DNA from 3 places in the Ligilactobacillus sp. UO.C109 genome. Region 1 is predicted to be linked to each of the others. Evidence: predicted binding sites of a transcription regulator. Region 1 holds the regulator's gene; each other region holds the start of a gene.
What was found. Region 1 encodes CtsR, which represses protease genes until heat stress. Its sites were predicted from a motif close to TTGGTCAAAAAAGGTCAAANA; they were not measured.
Positions count from the first base shown of each region.

Region 1 (8,038 bases):
ATATCAGCTGGTGTAATGTGCTTGAATTGGATATCAACATTTGCATTACCAATAACATTTACTACCTTTTCTGGATCCTTTGGTGAATATACTTTCACAATTTGAAGAGTCATTGGTTCTTGAACAACACCTTCTTCAGATGGATGGAAAGTAAATGTCTTGAAGTCATCTCTTGCTAAGTATGGAGCTAATTTATCCATAACTTGCTTATCAATAACTTCATCCTTATTTACAATAATTTCGCCTGTATCAGGATCAGCTAATGTTTCTGCAACAGTTAAATTCAATAAGCGTGTCTTTAAATCTAACTTCTTGTTAATCTTATAACGACCAACAGGTGCTAAATCATAGCGCTTTGGATCAAAGAAACGAGCTGTTAACAAACTACGTGATGAATCAGCAGTCTTTGGTTCACCTGGACGTAGACGTTCATAAATATCTTTCAAAGATTCTTCTACACGAGAATCATCCATATTCTTATGTACATCTTTTTCCAAAGTAAGCATCAAGCTATCGCTATTAGATCCTAAAATTTCTACAATTTCATTATCAGAACCGTATCCCAAAGCACGGATAAGTTCTGTTAATGGAATTTTACGAGTACGATCAATACGTACATATGCTACATTCTTTGCATCTGTTTCATATTCTAACCAAGCCCCACGATTAGGAATTACAGTTGTACCGTAGTTAGTACGACCATTCTTATCTAATTCGGAGTTGAAGTATACACCTGGAGAACGAACTAATTGTGAAACAATAACACGTTCTGCCCCGTTAATAATGAATGTACCTTGCTTAGTCATCAATGGGAAATCGCCAAAGAATACATCTTGTGACTTAATTTCACCAGTTTCATGGTTGATTAAGCGTAAAGTAACATGTAATGGTGCTGAATAATTAGCATCATGTTGACGTGCTTCTTCAACTGTATACTTTGGTTCTAAAAGTTGATAATCTACAAATTCAAGTGATAATTTACCTTGAAAATCTTCAATTGGCATAATGTCATCAAACATTTCACGAAGACCTTCATCTAAAAACCACTTGTAAGAATCAGTTTGAACTTCAATCAAGTTAGGTAGATCAAGAACTTCTTTAATTCGCGAGTAACTTCTACGTACACGGTGTTTACCGTATTTTACTAAGTGTCCTGCCAAGTTGTTCACCTCTCAAAAAATTTGCTGTGACTCGATTAATTTATTACAATTTTATTACAATTTTATTACAATTTTTATTTTTACCGGTTTTTTGGCAAAAAAAAGCAAAAACAGACAGAGACAAATTAAATTTGCTTCATACTATTTTTGCTTTTATCAAGTCTGCTATGGACAATATATCATAACAAACAATCAATTCACAGTTTTTCGCATTTATATATTTTAAATGGATATTCAGTATTTGTCAATACTAAATATAACTATTAACTATTTATTTTTTCTGCAGCTACTGGATTCTTAACTTTTATCGTTATTTCACCTTTTTTAGCACCTATTGTTACTGTTGCTCCAGTTTCGATATTACCTGCTAATAATTCTTCACTTAGTAAGTCCTCTATCTTATCTTGAAGGACACGTCTAATAGGACGAGCACCATATTCAGCATCAAATCCAGCTTCTGCAACTATATCTATTGCTGCAGGGGTAATTTTCAGATTAATATTTTGCTCTTTAATCCTATCTATAATATTCTTAGCCATCAATTTAACAATTTGATGAATTTCTTCTTTATTAAGCGAATGGAATACAACAGTTTCGTCAAGACGATTCAAGAATTCTGGTCTAAAAGTCTTCTTCAATGTTTCTCTAACTTTTGCTGCCATTGCTTCATAATCATCGCTGACATCTTTTGCACCAAAACCTACTGATTTTTCATCGCGTAAGGCTGTAGCACCTAAGTTAGATGTCATAATGATAATTGTATTTCTGAAGTCTACCTTTCTACCTTTAGAATCAGTTAAAAATCCATCATCTAATACTTGTAACAAGATATTGAAAACATCATTATGAGCTTTTTCAACTTCATCTAATAATACTACTGAATAAGGATTATTTCTAACCTTTTCAGTTAATTGTCCGCCTTCATCATATCCTACGTATCCAGGAGGAGATCCAATTAAACGACTAGTTGTGTATTTCTCCATATATTCACTCATATCAATTCTAATCATTGAATCCTCTGAGCCAAACATAGCTTCTGCTAAAGCTTTAGCTAATTCAGTTTTACCTACACCTGTAGGACCTAAGAACATAAATGAGCCAATTGGTCTTGTAGGATCCTTCAAACCACTTCTTGCTCTTCTTATCGCTTTACTTACTGCTTTAACAGCTTCATCTTGTCCTATAACTCGATTATGCAATATCTTTTCTAATCTAATTAGTCGGTCTCCTTCAGAACGATTAATTTGAGTTACTGGAACACCAGTCCATTCAGAAACAACTTCTGCAATATCTTCAGCCGTAACTTTTACACGATAGTTATTGCTATCCTCTTCATCTTTGTCACGTTGGATTTGCTTTTCAAGCCTTTCTTGAATCTTTAATTCTTCATTTCTGATTTCTGCAGCTTTTTCAAAATCTTCTTTTAACAACGCTTCTGTCTTCTCTTGGGAAAGCTCTGATAATTTCTTCTTTATTGCAGAAACTTTGTCCACTTTTTGTGCATTATTAATTCTTACTCTAGCAGCAGCCTCATCCATTAAATCAATTGCCTTGTCAGGTAAAAATCTTGAAGCAATATATCTTTTACTTAACTTAACTGCACTCTCTAATGCCTCATCTGTAATTTGAAGTTGATGATGTTTTTCATATTTAGGACGTAATCCTTTTAGAATTGTCAACGCTACTTCTGGGGTTGGCTCATTGATTGTCACACTAGCAAAGCGTCTTTCCAAAGCTGCATCAGCTTCAACATATTTTTGATATTCATTTAAAGTTGTTGCACCTATTACTTGTACTTCACCACGCGCTAATGCTGGTTTTAAAATATTGGAAGCATCTATCGCGCCTTCAGCACCACCCGCGCCTATTAGAGTATGCATTTCATCAATGAATAAAATAACATTGCCATCTTCACGAATTTCTTCAATAATCTTCTTTAATCGATCTTCAAATTCACCACGATATTTTGTTCCAGCAACCAAAGATCCCATATCAAGCATCATTACACGCTTATTCTTCAAATTATCAGGAACTTCACCATTTACAATCTTTTGTGAAAATCCTTCTGCAACAGCTGTTTTACCTACACCTGGTTCTCCCAAAAGAACTGGATTATTCTTTGTCCTTCTACTTAAAATTTGAACAACACGCTTAATTTCATTATCTCTACCAACTACTGGATCAATTTGATCTTTACGCACCATTTCTGTCAAATCACGTGCTAATTCATCTAACGTAGGTGTACCATTATCCTGTTTCTTTTCTGATAACGCTAATTTCTTACGTGTTCTATTAGCTGTTGTTGCATCTACACCCATTGTACGATAGGTAATATTTTTCACCTTACGTAAATCAATATTCAGAGCTGCTAGAATACGTGAAGAAATAGTTTTATCATCTTCTAATAGTGCTAACAAAATATGTTCTGTTCCTACCTTTTCAACATTAAAAAGTTTAGCATGTTCTCTAGCACGCTCTAATACATAACGAGTCCTTGGGGAATATGGTAAATAAGTATCAGCGCCTCTACGTTGTAAATTACCGTATCCTACGATATGTTCAATTTCTTCTCGCACATCTACTTCAGTTACTACAAAACTTTGTAATACTTTAGCAGCTACGCCATTTTTCTCCATTGTTAGTGCTAAAAGTAAATGCTCTGTTCCTATTGCTTGATGCTTGAAGTAATTAGCTTGTTGTTGTGCAAGAACTAATACTTGTTTAGCACTCGGTGTATACCTTTCTTCCATAGCCATAACCATTACTCCCTTCTATTCTTCGCATCTCAATTGATTTAAGATACTTACCAAAATCCTTGCGCGAATCATATTTTCCATTTCAGCAGTCGGCAAATCCAAAGCTTGTCGGCTAATAGCAGCTAAGACATAATTTGCTTCTTTTCTAGAAAAGACGCCATCCTCGTATAAACTACTAATTAATTGGTAAGCCTGGTTTTCTGTAATTTCAGTGCCAATTGCAGAAATCAAATCATCTAAAACAGACTGATTCTCTGCCAAATCTACTTTTACAATCCGAATATAGCCGCCACCGCCACGTTTACTTTTAACAACATAGCCATTTTTCAAAGTAAAACGAGTTTTTATTACATAATTAATTTGTGATGGAACACAGTCAAATTGCTGTGCAATCTCAGACCGCTTTATTTCAATTCTTCTTGAATCAGCCAATATATCTTTCAAATATTGTTCAATAATATCTGAAATGTTACGGTTCTGCATAATTCTCCATCCTCTCTTGTAGGTTTGACCTACATTGACTTTTAGTCTATTATAAATGAATTTCGGCAACAAATGCAAAAATTTAGTATCTATTAACAATCAAAAAACTCTCTTTAAAGTAGTGCAAGAATTTTTTAATCCCTACTCTACTCAAAGAGAGTTTAACAATATTGTGTTTTTTTAGAATCCTATCGGAAAAACAAGATTCGAACTTGCGACCCCATCGTCCCGAACGATGTGCTCTACCAAGCTGAGCTATTTTCCGAGTACAGATTCCATTATATTACTTTATTTTTACTTATTAAAGCTTGAACGCTCCACGTTTTTTCACATTTAAACGTAATTCCTCAAGGCTTTCAATTCCCAATTCTTCCATTCTCTTTGGAAGTTCTTCAATCAAATGTGGACAAATCATAGAATCATGGAAATGTGCAGTTCCAACAGCAACAGCTGAAGCACCAGCCATATACATCTCTAAGACATCATCTACTGTTTCTACCCCGCCCATCCCAATAATTGGCAAATCAGTATTTTGAGCGACTTGATAGATCATTCTAATCGCAATTGCTTTTACAGCTTTCCCAGATAAACCACCCATAATGTTACCAAGTACTGGTTTACCTGACGCTACATCTATGTGCATTCCTAAAACTGTATTAATCATGCTTATTCCATCTGCTCCACCACGCTCCACAGCTTTAGCAATAGCCACTATATCTGTTACATTAGGTGAGAGTTTTACATAAACAGGAACTGTTGAAACTTCCTTAACTTTCTTTGTTAATCTTTCAGCAACTTCTGGAACAGTTCCAAATGCCATACCACCTTCATGAACATTAGGACAAGATATATTCAACTCTAATGCATTAACCATTCCTGATTGTGACAATTTAGTAGCTACTTCAACATAATCATCTTCTGTTGCTCCACCAACACTTCCAATTATTGGTAGTTCAGGATATTTTTCTCTTAAAGCTGGTAACTTTTCAGACACTACTACATCTACACCAGGATTAGTAAGACCAACTGCATTTAAGACTCCATCTTCAATTACTGAAATTTTAGGATCAGGATTCCCGGTTCTAGCTTCTGGAGTAGTAGTTTTTATAACCAATGCTCCTAATGTATCCAAAGAATATTTATTAGCACTTGGAACATCGCCGAAGCCAAAAGTCCCACTAGCAGGCATGATAGGATTTTTTAATTCTAGTCCAGGCAATGATACTGCCAATTTTTTTGTTTCCATGATAAATTCCTCCATTAATTAAAGTGAGTTAGTAGCAAATGAACGATTTTCAAGTGCTTTTAATAATGCATCTGCTGTATTTAATGATGTTAGCAATGCAATATTATGCTCGATAGCTAATTGACGGATTACAAATCCATCCGATGCTACTTCTTGATCATGACTCATAGTATTGATTACTAAATCAACACCATCATTAACGATCAAATCATGTAATGAAGTTTCATTACCAGTATCTTTACCTAACTTATCTACAGTTTGTACAAACAAACCATTTTCACGTAAAAATTGACTTGTTCCTTCAGTTGCGAACATACGATAACCTATCTTACTAAATCTCTTAGCAAGTGGTAATACAGCATCCTTATCTTTATCTTCAATTGTTAATAGTACATTTCCATTATCTGGTAATTCCATCTTAGCACCTGTAAATGCTTTATACAGTGCTTTTTCAAAGGTGTAGTCACTACCCATAACTTCACCTGTAGACTTCATTTCAGGTCCTAAGAAGCTATCAACATCTGCTAACTTACTAAATGAGAATACTGGTGCTTTAACATGTACCATATCACTTTCACGATATAAACCACTTTGATATCCTTGTTCTGCTAATGATTCTCCTAGAATTACTCTTGTTGCAACTTGTGCCATTTCAATTCCAGTAATCTTACTTAAGAATGGTACAGTTCGACTAGCACGAGGATTTACTTCTAACACATATGCTTCATTGTTATGGATAATAAATTGAATATTCATAATACCAACACACTTTAATGCGACAGCTAACTTTTCAGTTGCATCCACAATTTGTTGCTTTATATTTTCATCAAAACTTTGAGGTGGATAAACAGCCATAGAGTCTCCGCTGTGAACGCCAGCATGTTCAATATGTTCCATAATACCTGGAAGTAATACGTCTTTACCATCACAAATCGCATCTACTTCACATTCTAGACCTGACAAGTAAGCATCTACGAGAATTGGGTGATCAATTTCTGCAGGAGCATTTTGTGCTAAATAATCTAATAACTCTTGTTCATTATTAACAATTTCCATAGCACGACCACCTAAAACATAACTTGGACGAACTAATACTGGATAGCCAATTTCTTCTGCACAAGCAATAACTTGTTCTTGAGTAGTTGCTGTTTTACCAATTGGTTGTTTCAATCCTAAATTCTTAATTGTTTGGTCAAATAGTTCTCTATCTTCAGCTCTATCTAGATCTTCAACTGTTGTACCTAAAATCTTTACACCATGTGCTTTTAATCCAGCGGCTAAGTTAATCGCTGTTTGCCCACCAAATTGTACAATTACTCCCATTGGTTGTTCTAAATCAATCACATTTAAAACATCTTCAAGTGTTAAAGGTTCGAAATACAATTTATCAGAAATCGAGAAATCCGTTGATACTGTTTCAGGATTAGAATTCATTACAATTGCTTCATATCCTAATTTTTGGATAGCCTTAACACTGTGTACAGTTGCATAGTCAAATTCTACACCTTGGCCAATTCTAATAGGACCTGAACCTATTACAAGCACTGATTTTTTATCAGATTTTTTACTTTCATTTTCTAAATCATATGAGCTATAGAAATAAGGTGTACTTGAATCAAATTCTGCTGCACAAGTATCTACCATCTTGTAAACAGGTAGCAATTTATGTTCTTTACGTAAATTTCTTACTTCATCTTCTGTAGTGCCCCATAACTTAGCAATTGTATAATCACTATATCCGTAACGTTTTGCATGTTTTAAAACGTCTAAATCTTCTTTATTTTGAGAAAGTTTACTTTCTAACTCTACAATTTGCTTTACAATATCTAAGTAATACAAATTAATCTTGGTTAATTCGTGTACTTCTTCAATTGTGTAACCTCTACGAAATGCTTCTGCTATATAAAATAGTCTGTCATCTTGTGCGTGGAATAATTTTTCTTCTACTTCATCATCAGTTGCAGATTGTGCTTTAGCAGAAATTAAATCTTTTTCGTCAATTTCTAATGAGCGAACTGCTTTTTGTAAAGCTTCTTGAGCACTACGTCCAATAGCCATTACTTCACCAGTTGCCTTCATTTGAGTACCTAAACGACGATTTGCACGAGTAAATTTATCAAATGGCCAACGTGGAATCTTAGCAACAACATAGTCAAGAGCAGGTTCAAATTCAGCAAATGTTGTTCCTGTAACAGGATTTTTAATTTCATCCAGTGTCAATCCTACGGCAATCTTAGCTGCTAATTTAGCAATAGGATAACCTGTTGCTTTAGAAGCTAATGCTGATGAACGTGATACACGAGGATTTACCTCAATAACATAGTATCTATAACTATTAGGATCCAAAGCTAATTGAACATTACATCCACCTTCAATTTTCAATGCTCTTATTA
Region 1 is NZ_JAPSFH010000034.1:5,407-13,444, reverse strand. Features, by position in the region: gene rpoB (DNA-directed RNA polymerase subunit beta) at 1-1,169, opposite strand, end outside; gene OZJ21_RS08785 (ATP-dependent Clp protease ATP-binding subunit) at 1,424-3,910, opposite strand; gene OZJ21_RS08780 (CtsR family transcriptional regulator) at 3,932-4,399, opposite strand; tRNA gene OZJ21_RS08775 (tRNA-Pro) at 4,591-4,664, opposite strand; gene OZJ21_RS08770 (dihydroorotate dehydrogenase) at 4,701-5,645, opposite strand; gene carB (carbamoyl-phosphate synthase large subunit) at 5,664-8,038, opposite strand, start outside.

Region 2 (8,038 bases), on a different contig from region 1:
TAACTTTGATAATTTCACATGGAATGAAACTGGTGAGCAAGCAGCTTATGAGGCATTTATTGCTCAACTTCACAGATAGAAGGAAAAATTATGGAATTTGAAGAAAAAGTAAAAAAAGTAGAACATGTTTTTGATGGTAAAATAATTGATTTAGATATTGAAACGGTAGAACTCCCAAATGGCAAAGAAGCCAAACGAGAAATTATCCGTCATCAAGGTGCGGTTGCAATTATTGCAATTACTGACGAAAATAAAATGGTATTCATCAAACAATGGCGAGCACCTTTAGGCCAGGTAACTCTGGAAGTACCTGCTGGTAAAATAGAACCTGGTGAGGATCCAAATGTAACGGCAGTTAGAGAATTAAATGAAGAAACTCGCTTTGAAGCTGATAAATTAGAATTTATCAATACTTTCTATACATCGCCAGGTTTTGCAGATGAAAAGATGTACATGTATCATGCTGTAAATCTAAAACCAGTTAAGGATGAACTACCACAAGATAGTGATGAATTTCTTGAATTAGTAGAATTATCACTACCTGAAGTAGAACAAGCAATTGCGGAAGGCTTAATCTGTGACAGTAAAACATTAATTGCAGTTATGTACTGGAAATTAATGCAATAGAGGTGGAAAATGGACGAAAAGCCACAATTAAGGCGTAGAAATAAAGTAGATGATGTTCAGGAAGATTCTGAATTAGAAGGTCTAAGTCGAACAGGTTCTAGAAAACTACGCGAATCAAATGAAGAAAATTATAAGAAAAACCGATTAAAAGCAAGACTAAATATGATAATTGCGGGATTAATTTTAGCGATTATTATAGTATACTTGATAATGTTTTTCGTTAATTTTTAGTAAAGGAATGAATTTTTTTAATGAAGTATGGAATAATTTGTGCAATGGAAGAAGAAATAAAATCTCTAGTAGCACAATTAGAAGATAAAAAACAAGATACAATTGGTGGAATTGATTTTTACAGTGGTACGATTAACGGAAAAGAAGTAGTACTTACTCGCTCCGGAATTGGTAAAGTTCAAGCCGGTGTAACAACAGGTCTGTTAATTGCTAATTATAAAGTAGATGCTGTTATCAATTCTGGTTCTGCTGGTGGTATTGGTGAAGGATTACATGTTGGTGATGTGGTTCTTTCTACAGGTGCTGCTTACCATGATGCAGATGCAACTGCTTTTGGTTATAAACCAGGACAATTACCACAACAACCTCAAATTTATACTGCAGATAAAGATTTATTAGAAGCAATATCTAAAGCAGCCAAAGAATCTAATTTAGTGGCTAAAGAAGGATTAATTGTTACTGGTGATCAATTTGTATCTTCTAGCGAAAAAATTGCAGCAATTAAAGAAATTTATCCAGATGCTTTGTCTTGTGAAATGGAAGGAGCAGCAATCGCTCAAGTTGCTTATCAATTCTCAGTGCCATTCTTAATCATTCGCGCGATGTCTGATGTCGGTGATGAAGATGCTGGACAAAGCTTTGATGAATTTATCATAGAAGCTGGTAAAAAATCAGCAAATATGATTTTAAACTTTTTAAAAAAATAATGTAAGGTGAGAAAGTTGAAGTATATTTACTTAGATAATGCAGGCACAACTCCAATGGCTACAAAAGTTGTTGAGAAGATGACTGAAACTATGACCAATACTTTCGGCAACGCTTCTGCCGTAAATTATTATGGTCGTCAAGCACGTGCTATCTTAGATAATAGTCGTCACGTAATAGCTGAGTCAATTAACGCTAAAAATGACAATGAAATTGTATTTACTAGTGGCGGTACAGAAAGTGACAACACTGCTATTATCCAAACAGCAATGGCTAGAAAAAATGAAGGTCGTCATTTGATTACTACAGCAATTGAACATGAAGCAGTTCTAAAACCAATGGCATATTTAGAACAAGAAGGCTTTGAAGTTACTTATCTTCCAGTTGATGAGTATGGTCAAATTAATTTAGATGATCTAAAACAAGCTATCAGACCAGATACAATTTTAGTATCTATTATGATGGGTAATAATGAAGTTGGAAGTCATCTCCCTATTAAAGAAATAGGTAAAATTGTAGCCCCAACTAATGCTTGGTTCCATACAGATTCAGTTCAAACTTATGGTGCACTTGATATAGATGTTCAAGATTTAAAAGTTGATTTATTATCAGTGTCTGCACATAAATTGAATGGCCCTAAAATGTTAGGATTTCTATATCGCAGAGATGGAATTAATTTCCCATCCTTAATCAAAGGTGGCGATCAAGAATTAAAGCGTCGTGCAGGAACTGAGAATGTACCAGCAATTGCAGGTTTTGCAGAAGCTGTTAGTTTATTACCAGCAGAAGTAAAAGAAGAACATCGCCAAAAATACTTATCTTTTAAACATCAATTGATGGATGGATTAAAGGAAAATGGAATTGACTTTGAGATTAATGGGCATCTTGAAGAAAATCAATTACCTCAAATTATTAGTATCTGGTTTAAAGGCTTTGCTAGTGATAGTTTACTAACTAACCTTGATTTAAGTGGGATTTCAGCAGCTGCTGGTTCAGCATGTACAGCTGGCTCATTGGAACCTTCTCATGTTTTAGCAGCAATGTATGGTGAAGATAGTCCAAGAGTTGCTGAATCCTTACGTTTTAGTTTTGGAATCAATAATACTAGTGAGGACATTGATTACTTGATTAAGACGTTAGTAAAAATTATTAAGAAATAGAGGGGATTTATTATGGCATATGGCACAACAGCAAAAATATTAGGAGATACAAAGACATACAAACTTTCTACTAATGTTAAGAGATTTCCACTACGCGATGCAGGCTTTATAGAGTCTAAGGGTGGTAAATTTCAATTAGAACGTTCATTAGATCCATATTCTCCTTTCAATCAAGGATATAAATTAAAAGTCGCAATTCAAGCTGACATGAAGAACTTTAAGATGGTTACTTTAACAGCTAATGGAATGCGCGAAGTAAATATTTTTAAAGGTAATGACAACCAAGGTAATATTGAACAATTAGAATTTATCATTAATGATTTAAAGGAAAGGAAAATCCTAGAAGAAGTTTAGGATGTATTTATGCTTGATATTAATGGTAATAATAGCTATAATGTAGCTTACTGAACAAAAACGACCTTCAAATCGTGAAATTCAGAATATATTGAAATGATGGTGATTTTTTGTGAAAGACAAGAGTCAAATTCGTGTCGTTGTAGGAATGAGTGGTGGAGTTGATTCTTCAGTTTCTGCTTACTTATTGAAACAACAAGGATATGACGTTGTTGGTGTATTTATGAAGAACTGGGATGATAAGAATGATAGTGGTGTCTGTACAGTAACAGAAGACTATCAAGACGTAGCTAAAGTTGCTAGTCAAATTGGTATTCCTTATTACTCAGTTAACTTTGAAAAGGAATATTGGGATAGAGTATTCACATATTTCCTTGATGAATATAAAAATGGACGTACTCCAAATCCTGATATTATGTGTAATAAAGAAGTTAAGTTTAAAGCTTTCTTAGATTACGCAATGTCTATTGATGCAGATTATATTGCAATGGGACACTATGCACAATTGCGTCGTGATGAAGATGGCAGAGTGCATTTACTACGTGGAGCAGATGATAACAAGGATCAAACTTATTTCTTGAGTCAGCTTTCACAAGAACAATTACAAAAAGTAATGTTCCCAATTGGACACTTACAAAAATCAGAAGTGAGAAGAATTGCTGAAGAAGCAGGTTTAGCAACTGCTAAAAAGAAAGATTCAACTGGAATTTGCTTTATCGGTGAACGTAACTTTAGTAAATTCTTAGGTGAGTTCTTACCTGCTCAACCAGGTGAAATGGTAACTCTTGACGGTGAAGTAAAGGGAAATCATTTTGGCTTGATGAACTATACTATTGGTCAACGTAAAGGCTTAGGTATCGGTGGCGATGGTAAGAGTAATGAACCATGGTTTGTTATCGGTAAAGATTTGAAGACAAATACTTTATTAGTAGGACAAGGCTACCACAATGAACATTTATACGCTAATAGTTTAGATGCTTCAAAGTTGAGTTTTGTTGACGATATTTCTGATCGCGGCGATGAGTTTCATTGTACAGCTAAGTTCCGTTATCGCCAAAAAGATACAGGCGTTACAGTTAAATTTAATGAAGATCGTACAAAGGTTGAAGTTATTTTTGACGAACCTGTACGTGCTATTACTCCTGGACAAGAAGTTGTATTTTATGATGGTGAAGAATGTCTAGGTAGTGGAACTATTGACCACGCATATAAGGAAAGTAAATTATTACAATACGTATAATTTTGATAAAGAGGATTGCTATTAAGTGATCCTCTTTATTTTTAAATAAAAGGTCAAACTTAGTCAAACTTTAAAAAAGATGATATAATATAGAAGATGAAATATATTGTGAGGACTGATAAGTATGGATAACGAAAATTATACAACTGAAGTTCAAAAAAGTTTGGCAGAAGCACAAAAGGTGGCAATTAACCGAAAACATCAAGAAATTGGAATTAATGAATTATTTAAAGTGTTAGTTCAACCTGGAGAAATAGCTGCTGAGATCTATAAAAAAGCAGGTTTAGACATACAGGCCTTTGAAAGATTTATTGATGGTGAATTAGATAAAGTCAGTGTTGTTGAAGGTGGTAATGTTCAATATGGACAATCAATAAGTCAGCAACTTTTTTCATTACTACAAAAAGCACAAGAAATAGCTAAAAGTAATCAAGATACTTATGTGTCTGTAGATACCTTAATGTTAGCTTTAATGGAGTTAGAGTACAATCCCTTAACAGAATATTTAAAGCAAACTGGATTAACAAAAGATCAGTTAGGCAAAGTTGTAGCTGATTATCGAGGAGGAGAAAGAGTGACAAGTCAAGATCAGGAAAAAGGCTATAAATCACTTGAAAAGTACGGAGTAAATTTAAACAAAGAAGTTAGAAATGGTAATCAAGATCCTATTATTGGACGTGATGAAGAAATTCGCGATGTTATTCGAATTTTATCAAGAAAAGCTAAGAATAATCCAGTTTTGATAGGTGAACCTGGTGTTGGTAAAACGGCTATTGTTGAAGGACTAGCACAGAGAATTGTTCGAAATGATGTTCCAGATAACCTAAAAGATAAGACTATAATTTCTTTGGATATGGGTTCCTTAATTGCTGGAGCTAAATATCGTGGAGAATTTGAAGAACGATTAAAGAATGTATTAAAAGAAGTGAAGAAAAGCGAAGGAAAGATCCTACTTTTCATTGATGAAATTCATAATATAGTTGGAGCAGGTAAGACTGAAGGTTCGATGGATGCTGGAAACTTATTGAAGCCAATGTTAGCTAGAGGCGAATTACATTTAATTGGTGCCACTACTTTGGATGAATACCGAGAATATATTGAAAAAGATAAAGCTCTTGAAAGACGTTTCCAAAAAGTACTTGTTAAGGAGCCAACTGTTGAAGATACAATTTCCATTTTGCGTGGCTTAAAAGAACGTTATGAAATTCATCACGGAGTTCGTATTCATGATAATGCTTTAGTAGCAGCTGCAACTCTATCCAATCGCTATATTACGGATAGATTTTTACCAGATAAAGCCCTTGATTTAATCGATGAAGCTTGTGCTGAAATACGTGTAGAAATGAATTCCGTTCCTAATGAATTAGATCAAGTAACTCGCGAGTTAATGCGTGAGGAAGTTGAAGAAGCTGCTTTGAAGAAAGAAACAGATACTGCATCTAAGAAACGCTTAGAGGAGTTACAAGCCGAATTGTCCAATTTACGTGAAAAAGCTAATAAACTTCGTCAACGTTGGGAAGATGAAAAACTAGACATCCAAAAAGTATCTGATAAGAAATCTGAATTAGATAAAGCTCGTCATCAATTAGAAGAAGCTGAAAATAATTACGATTTAGAAAAGGCTGCTAAGTTACAACATGCAACGATTCCACAACTAGAAAAAGAACTACAACAATTGGAAAATAGTGAACGTCCTAAAGAATGGATGGTTGAAGAGTCTGTCACTGATAAGGAAATTGCAGAAGTAATTAGTAGAATGACTGGTATTCCAATTAGTAAATTGGTTGAAGGAGAACGTGAAAAGCTTTTACATTTAGCAGACAATTTGCATAAGCGTGTAATAGGACAAGATGAAGCTGTAGATGCAGTTTCTGATGCAGTCTTAAGATCTAGAGCTGGTTTGCAAAATCCTAACAAGCCATTGGGATCTTTCTTGTTCTTGGGGCCAACAGGTGTCGGTAAAACAGAACTAGCTAAGGCTTTAGCAGAGAATTTATTTGATTCTGAAAGCCATATGGTAAGAATTGACATGTCAGAATATATGGAAAAATATTCAGTTTCAAGATTAGTTGGTGCTGCTCCTGGTTATGTAGGATACGAAGAAGGTGGGCAACTTACAGAAGCTGTTCGTCGCAATCCTTATACTATTATTTTGCTAGATGAAGTTGAAAAAGCTCATCCAGATGTTTTCAACATTTTATTACAGGTTCTAGATGATGGGCGCTTAACTGATGGCCAAGGAAGAACAGTTAACTTTAAGAACACAATTTTAATCATGACATCTAATTTAGGTTCAGAGTTCTTGCTAGAAAATGATTCTACAGATGGTACAATTTCTCCTGAAATAAAGAAGAAAGTCATGCAACTAACACAGGCACATTTCAAACCAGAATTTTTAAACCGTATTGATGATATTTTGATGTTTACACCATTAACAATGGATTCTGTACAAAAGATTGTTGAAAAATTCATTCATCAATTGTCAGACAGGTTAGAAAGTCAAGAGATTACGTTAGGTATTGATGAAGATGCTCAGAAGTGGATTGCTAAAGAAGGATATAACCCAGCTTATGGTGCAAGACCATTGCAAAGATTTATAACTAATAACGTTGAAACGCCGCTAGCTAAGGAAATAATCGCTGGGAAAATTCTACCTCATTCTAAAGTGACGGTAACTTTAGTAGATAACCAATTAAAATTTATAACTCAAGCATAATAAAAAAGTGTGTGAATTTTACGTTCACACACTTTTTGTTTGATATAAACTATTTTGAAGCTTTTTTATCGCTGATAAAGTAGTTCAAGCAGTTAATACCGATTAAACCACCAATCATGCAAATTACACCACTTGCTAACCAGTCAAATTGAACACCAGTTAAAGCAGAAATGATATAACCAATAACTTCACCATAGATAAAGCCCCAAAATAGGACTGTAAGTTGTTTACCCATTTTCAACACCTCATATCTATACTAAGTTATTCTATCACAATTTTAAAGAACTTACATGTAATATTTGTGTATCTTATCTATAATTTTGTAAAGTTGATATCTTTTAAGTATAATGAAATTGTATTTTGTAGGAAAGGAGAGATATTATATGTATGCTCCCTTACAAGTTTTAAGTTCATATAGTTTGTTGCAAAGTCCATTGAGAATTTCAGAGTATGTAAAGTTAGGAAAAGAATTGGGATACAGTGCTCTGGTATTGACAGATATAAATTCAATGTATGGCGTTTTGGACTTCTATCATGAATGTGTTAAAGCAGGAATTAAGCCAATTATTGGTATTACATTACAATCTAGCAATGATGAGTATATTTTTATTGCTAAGAACAGTAATGGTTATCAAAATTTGATGAATATTTCTTCAAAGAGACTAACTGCAGTAGATGAGAACTATAAAAATATTTTTAAATTAGCAGATATTACAGAGTATTTACAGGATGTAATTGTTGTATTGAATCCATCGTATCTAACGGTAAATGACATAATAAGTGATCAAGTGACAGAATTACAAACATTAGTGTCAGCTGCCGAGACAATTTATTATGGTGTTAACCCTAATGATAGAGATGCTATAAATAATGATTTAATGGCTGCTGAGAAGTTACAATTAGAGACGATTTTATTAACACCAGTTAAATACTTAAAAGAACGTGATTATTTTAGTACTAAGGTATTACAAGCCATAGGAACTGGTGAAAGTGTTAATCCGAATT
Region 2 is NZ_JAPSFH010000027.1:361,547-369,584, reverse strand. Features, by position in the region: gene dapF (diaminopimelate epimerase) at 1-79, shown strand, start outside; gene OZJ21_RS06025 (NUDIX hydrolase) at 91-627, shown strand; gene OZJ21_RS06020 (hypothetical protein) at 637-858, shown strand; gene OZJ21_RS06015 (5'-methylthioadenosine/adenosylhomocysteine nucleosidase) at 879-1,565, shown strand; gene OZJ21_RS06010 (cysteine desulfurase family protein) at 1,581-2,723, shown strand; gene OZJ21_RS06005 (DUF1831 domain-containing protein) at 2,736-3,077, shown strand; gene mnmA (tRNA 2-thiouridine(34) synthase MnmA) at 3,190-4,317, shown strand; gene clpB (ATP-dependent chaperone ClpB) at 4,442-7,033, shown strand; gene OZJ21_RS05990 (YjzD family protein) at 7,083-7,268, opposite strand; gene dnaE (DNA polymerase III subunit alpha) at 7,417-8,038, shown strand, end outside.
Region 2: a site for CtsR is predicted at 4,367-4,387, ahead of clpB (ATP-dependent chaperone ClpB). Genes of this name have one in related genera too.

Region 3 (8,038 bases), on a different contig from region 1:
CAATAATTTATACACTGCTCTTTATTATATCATAGTCAACTGAACATATTAATTATAATATTAACAAAATATCCACTAAACAGCTTGACGTGCTAATGTATCTGCTAAGAAATTATCAAAAATATCGATCATTTCTGCTTCTGTATCTGCAGAATTTAAAGCCGCTTTAGTACGCGCGGAACGTGGGATTCCTTTCAAATAATATGCAGCTTGAGAACGGAATTCTTTTGGCCCAATAACTTCACCTTTAGCTTTAACTAAACGATGTAAATGTTCCTTAGCAACTTTAATCTTTTCTGCAGGTGTAGGTTCTTCCAAAATTTCTCCTGTTTCAAGGTAATGTGTTGTTTGCTTAACAATCCAAGGATTACCTAAAGCTGCACGACCAATCATTACTGCATCTGCTCCAACTTCATCCAACATCTTCTTAGCTTCTTCTGGTGTACGAACATCACCATTCCCCATAAATGGAATCTTAGTTAAATGATCAGCTACTTCTTTTAAAATTCCCCAATCTGCATGTCCTGTATATAATTGTTTTCTAGTACGTCCATGCATTGCTAATGCTTTAGCTCCACCTTCTTCTGCTGCTAATGCATTTTCAACAGCTAAAATATGATCTTCATCCCAACCAGTTCTCATCTTAACTGTTACAGGCTTATCTATAGAACTAGTAACTGCATGAACCATTTCATAAATCTTATCTGGATCTAAAAGCCATCTTGCACCAGCATCAGTCTTTGTAACTTTAGGAACTGGGCAACCCATGTTTATATCGATAATATCAGTCGCAGTATTTTCTGCCACAAATTGAGCAGCTTCAACTAAAGTTTCTTTGCTACCACCGAAAATTTGGACACTAACTGGATGCTCAGTTGGATCAACAAATAGCATATCTAATGTTTTCTTATTTCTAAAATGGATTCCTTTGTCAGAAATCATTTCACAAACAACTAAACCTGCACCAAATTCCTTACAAATCATACGAAAGGCAACGTTTGTAACCCCAGCCATAGGAGCTACTACAACTTGATTAGGGATAAATATATCACCAATTTTCCATTCCATTATTCTCTTCCTCCATTTTAAGCTTGATTAGCTTCATTCATAATTTTAGTTAATTCTTCTTCATTAAATTCATATTTTTTCCCACAAAAATGGCAAACTGCTTCTGCACCTTTATCTTGTTCTATCATTTCTTCAAGATCTTTTTTAGGTAAACTTGCTAGTGCTTCAGCAAATCTTTCTTTTGAACAATCGCATTCATATGCTACTGGCATTTTCTCAAGAATTTTTACTTTGTCTTTTGGGAAAAGTGTATACAAAATTTCTTCAGGAGTCTTACCATCTTTACGCATCATTTCAGATACTAACGGTATTTCTTGTAACTTCTTTTCAATTTCATCTAAAATCTCATCACTAGCTCCTGGTAAAACTTGAATCATAAAACCACCAGCTACACCTATTGTGTTATCATCTTCAACAAAAACAGATAATCCTACGGCTGATGGAATTTGCTCTGACTTAGCTAGATAGTAAGTGAAATCTTCACCTAACTCACCAGATACAAGGGGCACTTGTCCTGTAAAAGGCTCTTTTAATCCTAAATCTTTAGTTACTGATAAAAAGCCTTGAGTACCTACTGCGCCTTTAACATCAATCTTATGTTTTTCATTTAAAGGCAAATGCACATGTGGTTCATGTACGTATCCTTTGACTGTACCTTTAGCATTACCATCTACCACAATAGCCCCAATTGGTCCATCGCCATTGATTTTTACGGTCATTTTTTCATCACCAGATAGTTCCGATGCTGATAATAATAAAGTACCTATCAAACTTCTACCAAAAGCAGCTGAAGCAGCACTCCAAGTATCGTGTAATTTTTGTGCTTCTCCTACAGTTTCAGTAGCATCAACTGCATAAGCTCTAATTGCTCCATCATATACTAAGCTTTTAACTAAATAATCAGACATTTTTCTTACCTCTTTATTTTTATACACAAATTACATACTAACAAATTGTAGTCAATTTTTCTATTATTATCTTTTTTATTTTGTCAAATAAAAAATGGTACTGACAGTTTAAAACCACCAATACCATTTTTGTTATTCATCTTTCTTATCAGTATCTTCATCTGATTCATGAGGATAGAACACTTCTGTTTCTTTATGTTCCTCATCTTTTTCAGCTAATTGTTTTTTAGCTTCTCTACGTTCAACAGCTTGTTTTGCTTCTTCAAAAGTTGCTGCCTTTTCACTAGGAAATTCATCTTCGTTTTCTGCTGGCATCTTACCTGTCTTATACAAACTCAAGATTTGTTTTTCATCTAGAGTTTCATGTTCAAGTAATGCTTCAGCGATTACTTTATGTTGTTCTCTATGAGCTTCGATAATTTCCTTAGCTTGTTGCATACCTTCATTGGCAATACGTTTAACTTCTTCGTCAATGATATTAGCTGTTTGTCCAGAGTAACTATGTTGACCATTGAATTCACCAGGTTGCATATTAGCTTGACCTTCATATTGAACAGGGCCTAACTTGTCACTCATACCAAATTCTGTAACCATTGCTCTAGCTAATTGAGTAGCTTGTTGGAAGTCATTAGAAGCACCAGAAGATTGTTGACCAAAGATAATTTCTTCGGCTGCACGTCCACCCATCAAACCAGCAATTTGTTCCTTAAGGTTCTTCTTGGACATCAACATTTGATCTTCTTTTGGTAACATGATAGCATATCCGCCAGCACGTCCACGAGGTACGATTGTAACCTTATGAACTACACGTGCTTCATTTAATACTAAACCTACAATTGTATGTCCAGCTTCGTGATATGCCACTGTTTCACGTTCATGCTTACTAATTACACGATCACGCTTAGCAGGTCCTGCAATAACTCTATCTTCTGCTTCATCGATATCAGATGCATCAATTTCTTTCTTATCACGACGAGCAGCTTGTAATGCAGCTTCATTCAATAAGTTTTCTAAGTCAGCACCAACAAAACCAGGTGTTTGCTTAGCAATCATCTTCAAATCGACATCTTTTGCTAAAGGCTTGTTCTTAGCGTGAACCTTCAAAATAGCCTCACGACCCTTAACATCAGGACGACCTACTAAAATCTTTCGGTCAAAACGACCTGGACGTAGCAAAGCAGGATCTAATACATCAGAACGATTAGTAGCTGCCATAACGATGACACCTTCATCACCTTCGAAACCATCCATTTCAACTAACATTTGGTTAAGTGTTTGTTCACGTTCATCATGTCCACCGCCCATTCCGGCACCACGACGACGACCTACCGCATCAATTTCATCGATAAAGATAATAGATGGTGCGTTCTTTTTAGCATTTTCAAATAAGTCACGCACACGACTAGCACCAACACCGACGAACATTTCAACGAAGTCAGAACCAGAAATTGAGAAGAATGGTACACCAGCTTCACCAGCAACAGCTTTAGCAAGTAAAGTTTTACCAGTTCCTGGAGGTCCTTCCAATAGCACACCAGATGGAATTCTAGCACCTAAAGCTAAGAACTTACGTGGATCACGCAAAAATTCTACAACTTCAACTAATTCTTGCTTTTCTTCTTCAGCACCAGCTACATCTGAAAAACGAACTTTATTGTTCTTTTTGTCAATAGGCTTAGCTTTGGATTTTCCAAAGTTCATAACACGGCCACCGCCGCCACCTTGGCCAGCTTGACCCATCATCATGTAGAAGAAGAAAATGAAGAATAGAATTGGAACTACTGAAATTAAAAGTTGAATCCAAATACTACTAGATTCTTCTTCTTTAGCACTATTTTTTATTTTATTTTTTTGTGCATACTCTTGAATTTGTTTTACAGTCGAGTCATTCGTCAATACATTAGTTGTAAAACCAGTTGATTCATCCGCACCACTGGAAGCAATTCCGGCAATACCACTCGAACCAGATGATTTCTTAGCATGACGATAAGTACCCGTTATTTTGTACGTACTTCCAGAAGGTTGCATCGTAAAATCTTTAATATTATTCTTCTTCAATTCTGTTATAAATTGACTAGATTGAATTTGTTGTGTCTGCATACTTTGGCGACTACCAAACATATAATACAAGACACCCATAATACCCAAGAATACTACGATATAAAAGAAACTATTTCTAAGAAGTCCGTTACCATTCCTGTTGTTATTCATAACGTTCCTCCATATCCAAGGATTAAAGAGTCACTTATCACCATTAAATAAGCACTCCATTGTGAATATAATAGCATAATTAATAAATTTTGACTATTATTGACTATTAATTTCACTAAAATAAATTGTTTAAAATTTTATTAACCTTCGTAAACTTCAGGCTTCAAAATTCCAACATATCCTAAGTTACGATAGCGACCTGCAAAGTCTAAACCGTAACCTACTACAAATTCATTAGGAACTTCAAATCCTACATAGTCAGGCTTAACTCCTTCAACACGACGTTCAGGTTTATCAAGTAAAGTACAAATCTTAACAGATTTTGCATTACGATGCTTAAATAGTTCAACTAAACGTTGTAATGTACGACCTGTATCGATAATGTCTTCAACGATTAAAACATCTCTTCCAGTTACAGATGTATCTAAGTCTTTAATAATTTTAACTTCACCAGATGATTCTGTTCCTTCTCCATAACTAGAAACGTCCATAAAATCTAATTCTAAATATGTATCGATTTCACGAATAATATCAGTTGTGAACATAACAGCACCCTTAAGAACACAAACTACTAATGGATTTTTACCTTCAAAATCCTTAGTAATTTGCTTTCCTAGTTTTTTAGTAACTTCAGCGATTTGTTCTTTACTGTATAAAACTTCTTTGATGTCGTTGTTCATAAGATTAACCTCTTTCTTACTTTTTTCTAAATACTAGTATGTAATGAATTTTAGCATTTTGTGGGGCCAGTGACAAATCAGTTTTTTTTGTTTCTAAAATCCAATACACTTCATTTTTATTTTTTGTAATTAGCCAACTCTTATTTCTCTGTTCACTTGGAATTTTTTTATCAATAAAAACTTTTTTAATTTTTTGATTTCCAAAGCTCATTTTTAGTGAATCACCCGGTTGTCTATGTCTAATTACCCAATTTTCATTATCTTCTACAACTAGAGTTTCATCTCCAGGCATTAGTTCTATTTCATTAATCTTAAATAAGCCTATCTTTTTCCCTTCTTCTAAGTTATGCCATTTATTCAATTTTAATTCAAAATTTTCTTCTAGATTTAAACTAGTAGTACTTTTAATTCTTATTCCTATTTCGAGATATTCATGATAGAATTCAAATTTTTCATTCAAATCAAACTTTGCTTGAGGTTTCTTCTCATCATTAAGCATCGCTAAAATTTGCTGTACCTGTGTTTCTTTGATTTCTAATCCTTTTACTTCTAAATATCGTTCAAGTAGAATACGTTGCCATAAGGGACTTTCTTTAACAAATTTATCATAGTCCAAAGTTTCTTCTTTAGAAATCTTATTCAGTTTCACATCAGCTACTTCTTGAATTGCTTGTAAATTATTTGTTAATTGCTGAGTATATTCTAATACATGCTTTAAAAATTCTGGATTTTCTGCTTTTAATACTGGAATTATATGATGTCGTAACCTATTTCTTTGGTAGTCATCGCTTTTATTAGTTTCATCCTCATAATATTTAATCCCTAATTGTTTAGCATAATCATAAATTTCTTTTTTATTAAAAATTAACATGGGACGAACTATTTGATAATCCTCTCTGAAAATGCGTACAGATTGAATTGCTTGTAATTGTTGAATATTCCCACCTCGAATTAATTTCATTAAAAAAGTTTCTGCTTGGTCATCTCCATGATGCGCCGTTACCAAGTACTCAATATTATTTTCTTTTAGGACTTTTTCAAAAAAGTTATATCTAACTTCTCTGGCTGCAGCTTCAATGCTTTGTACAGGATGTTCTTCTTTTTCCCACCTGTATACATATAAAGGAATATTTCGTGCAAAACAAAACTCTTTAATAAATTTTGTTTCTTCTTTGCTTTGCTCTCGTAATTGATGATCAATATAAGCGACATTAATTTCTACATTTAAAACTTTACTCAATTTCAACATTCCTGATAATAAGACCATAGAATCTACACCTGTAGAAACTGCAAGCAATACTTTTTTATTGGAAATTTTTAAATCCCTAAGTCGCTGTAATAATTGATTTTCAAATTTTTTTACATTCAACTTTATCACTCACTTCAAAAAATAAAAAGGCAAGAAGTAATTACCTCTTACCTTTTGTTGTATTAGCTGCGACGACCGCCACGACCGCCACGTTTTCCTTCTGTATTACGTTTCAAGGAAGTCAATCTATCTTCACTTTCCTTCAAAAATCCAGCTAATAAGGAATCGAAATCTTTCTTCTTTTCTTCATGCTTTGGCTTAAAAGAAGTATTATGATTTTTCTTTACTTTATCCCTATTATTGTGTTGTTCGTGATTATTGTTACGACGTTGGTTGTTTTGCTTTTGAGGTTTATCCACTGCTTTCTTGATGGAAAGACCGATCTTACCATCATCACTGACAGATAAAACTTTAACAGTAACTTCATCACCAACAGATAAGACTTCATGGATATCTTTAACAAAAGTATTGGATACTTCACTAATATGAACTAATCCTGTCTTCTTATCCCCTAAATCAACAAATGCACCAAAATCTGTAATTCCTGAAACTTTTCCGGAAAGTTTAGCTCCTACTTCAATCGACATAAAAATTGTCTTCCTCCTTGAAATTCTATACCTCTCAGTATATCACGCACTAAATATTATTAATACTACTAAATTAAACTTTTTTTAATTATTGTCCAATATTTTTTGTAACATCTGTTGGTAAGTTATAAATTATTTCGTTATCTTTAGAATAGGAGTACTTTTCTCGAATTAATTTTCTTAAATAATCTTCATCATTTAATTGCTTAATCTGCTCTTTCAAATCAGTATTTTTAGCTTTTACTTTTTCTAACTTCTTATTAGCTTCTTCCGTTTGAACATTAATATTTTGGGTTTGATAGTGCATTGTAATGAGTCTTATTCCAAACACTATTGTTAATAGTATAGTTAAAGAAATAATACTTACTCTAAACAATCGATAATGTTGATAGTGTTTAGCTTTTAAAGCAGCATTTTTACTTTTAGCTTGTTGCTTACGAAAATAATCATTATCCATAATAGTAATCTTTGATCTTTTCTTCACTGACTATCTAGCCCCTTCCATTCTTTATCCAAAACGATTTATATAGAAAAATCTTCCTTATATTCTTCAGAGATAACTTCAAACAATTCTTGTGCTTCTTTCTTCTTTGTTGTATCTCTAATATCATTAACTTTAACCGTTAATACTTTATTACCAAAGTTTATCACAATTTCATCGCCAACATTTACATTTGATGATGATTTAGCCACCTTGCCATTAATTGTAATTCTACCTTGACTTGAAATTTCTTTTGCTACTGTTCTTCTTTTAATAATGCGTGATATTTTCAAAAACTTATCTAATCTCATCAATGTCCTCCATTTAATTTGTCAATTATTTTTATAATCTTAATTCCACCTGGCATAGCCATATATTCTTCTTTTGTAAATAAATTAAACTTAATTGCTAAAATTCCAAAAATAAATACTCCCACAGGAATACATATTACTGAAATTATTCCGACATCTAATCTAGAACTTCCCAATAGGTATCCCAATAATATTGAAAGACCTTTTACTACTATCCCCATGATACATGAAATAAGTAATAATTTTAAGACATAACCATCACTTCTAAATAAAATCTCAAGCTTTATTGAACTAAAGAGAATAATGATAATTGCAGCTAATAATAAACTAGCTGTAGTAGCAATACTTGCTCCAATTATTCCAAATTTACCAATTAAGTAACTATTAAGAATATATTTAGTTAAGAAAGCTACCCCTAATCCAATTAGTAACACTCTATACTCATCAATACTTTGTAAAATAGAACTATAGCTATTGATTACT
Region 3 is NZ_JAPSFH010000006.1:1,799-9,836, forward strand. Features, by position in the region: gene dusB (tRNA dihydrouridine synthase DusB) at 76-1,068, opposite strand; gene hslO (Hsp33 family molecular chaperone HslO) at 1,086-1,976, opposite strand; gene ftsH (ATP-dependent zinc metalloprotease FtsH) at 2,109-4,187, opposite strand; gene hpt (hypoxanthine phosphoribosyltransferase) at 4,328-4,867, opposite strand; gene tilS (tRNA lysidine(34) synthetase TilS) at 4,884-6,242, opposite strand; gene OZJ21_RS01480 (S1 domain-containing RNA-binding protein) at 6,299-6,763, opposite strand; gene OZJ21_RS01485 (FtsB family cell division protein) at 6,852-7,247, opposite strand; gene OZJ21_RS01490 (RNA-binding S4 domain-containing protein) at 7,286-7,555, opposite strand; gene OZJ21_RS01495 (putative polysaccharide biosynthesis protein) at 7,555-8,038, opposite strand, start outside.
Region 3: a site for CtsR is predicted at 4,274-4,294, ahead of ftsH (ATP-dependent zinc metalloprotease FtsH). Genes of this name have one in related genera too.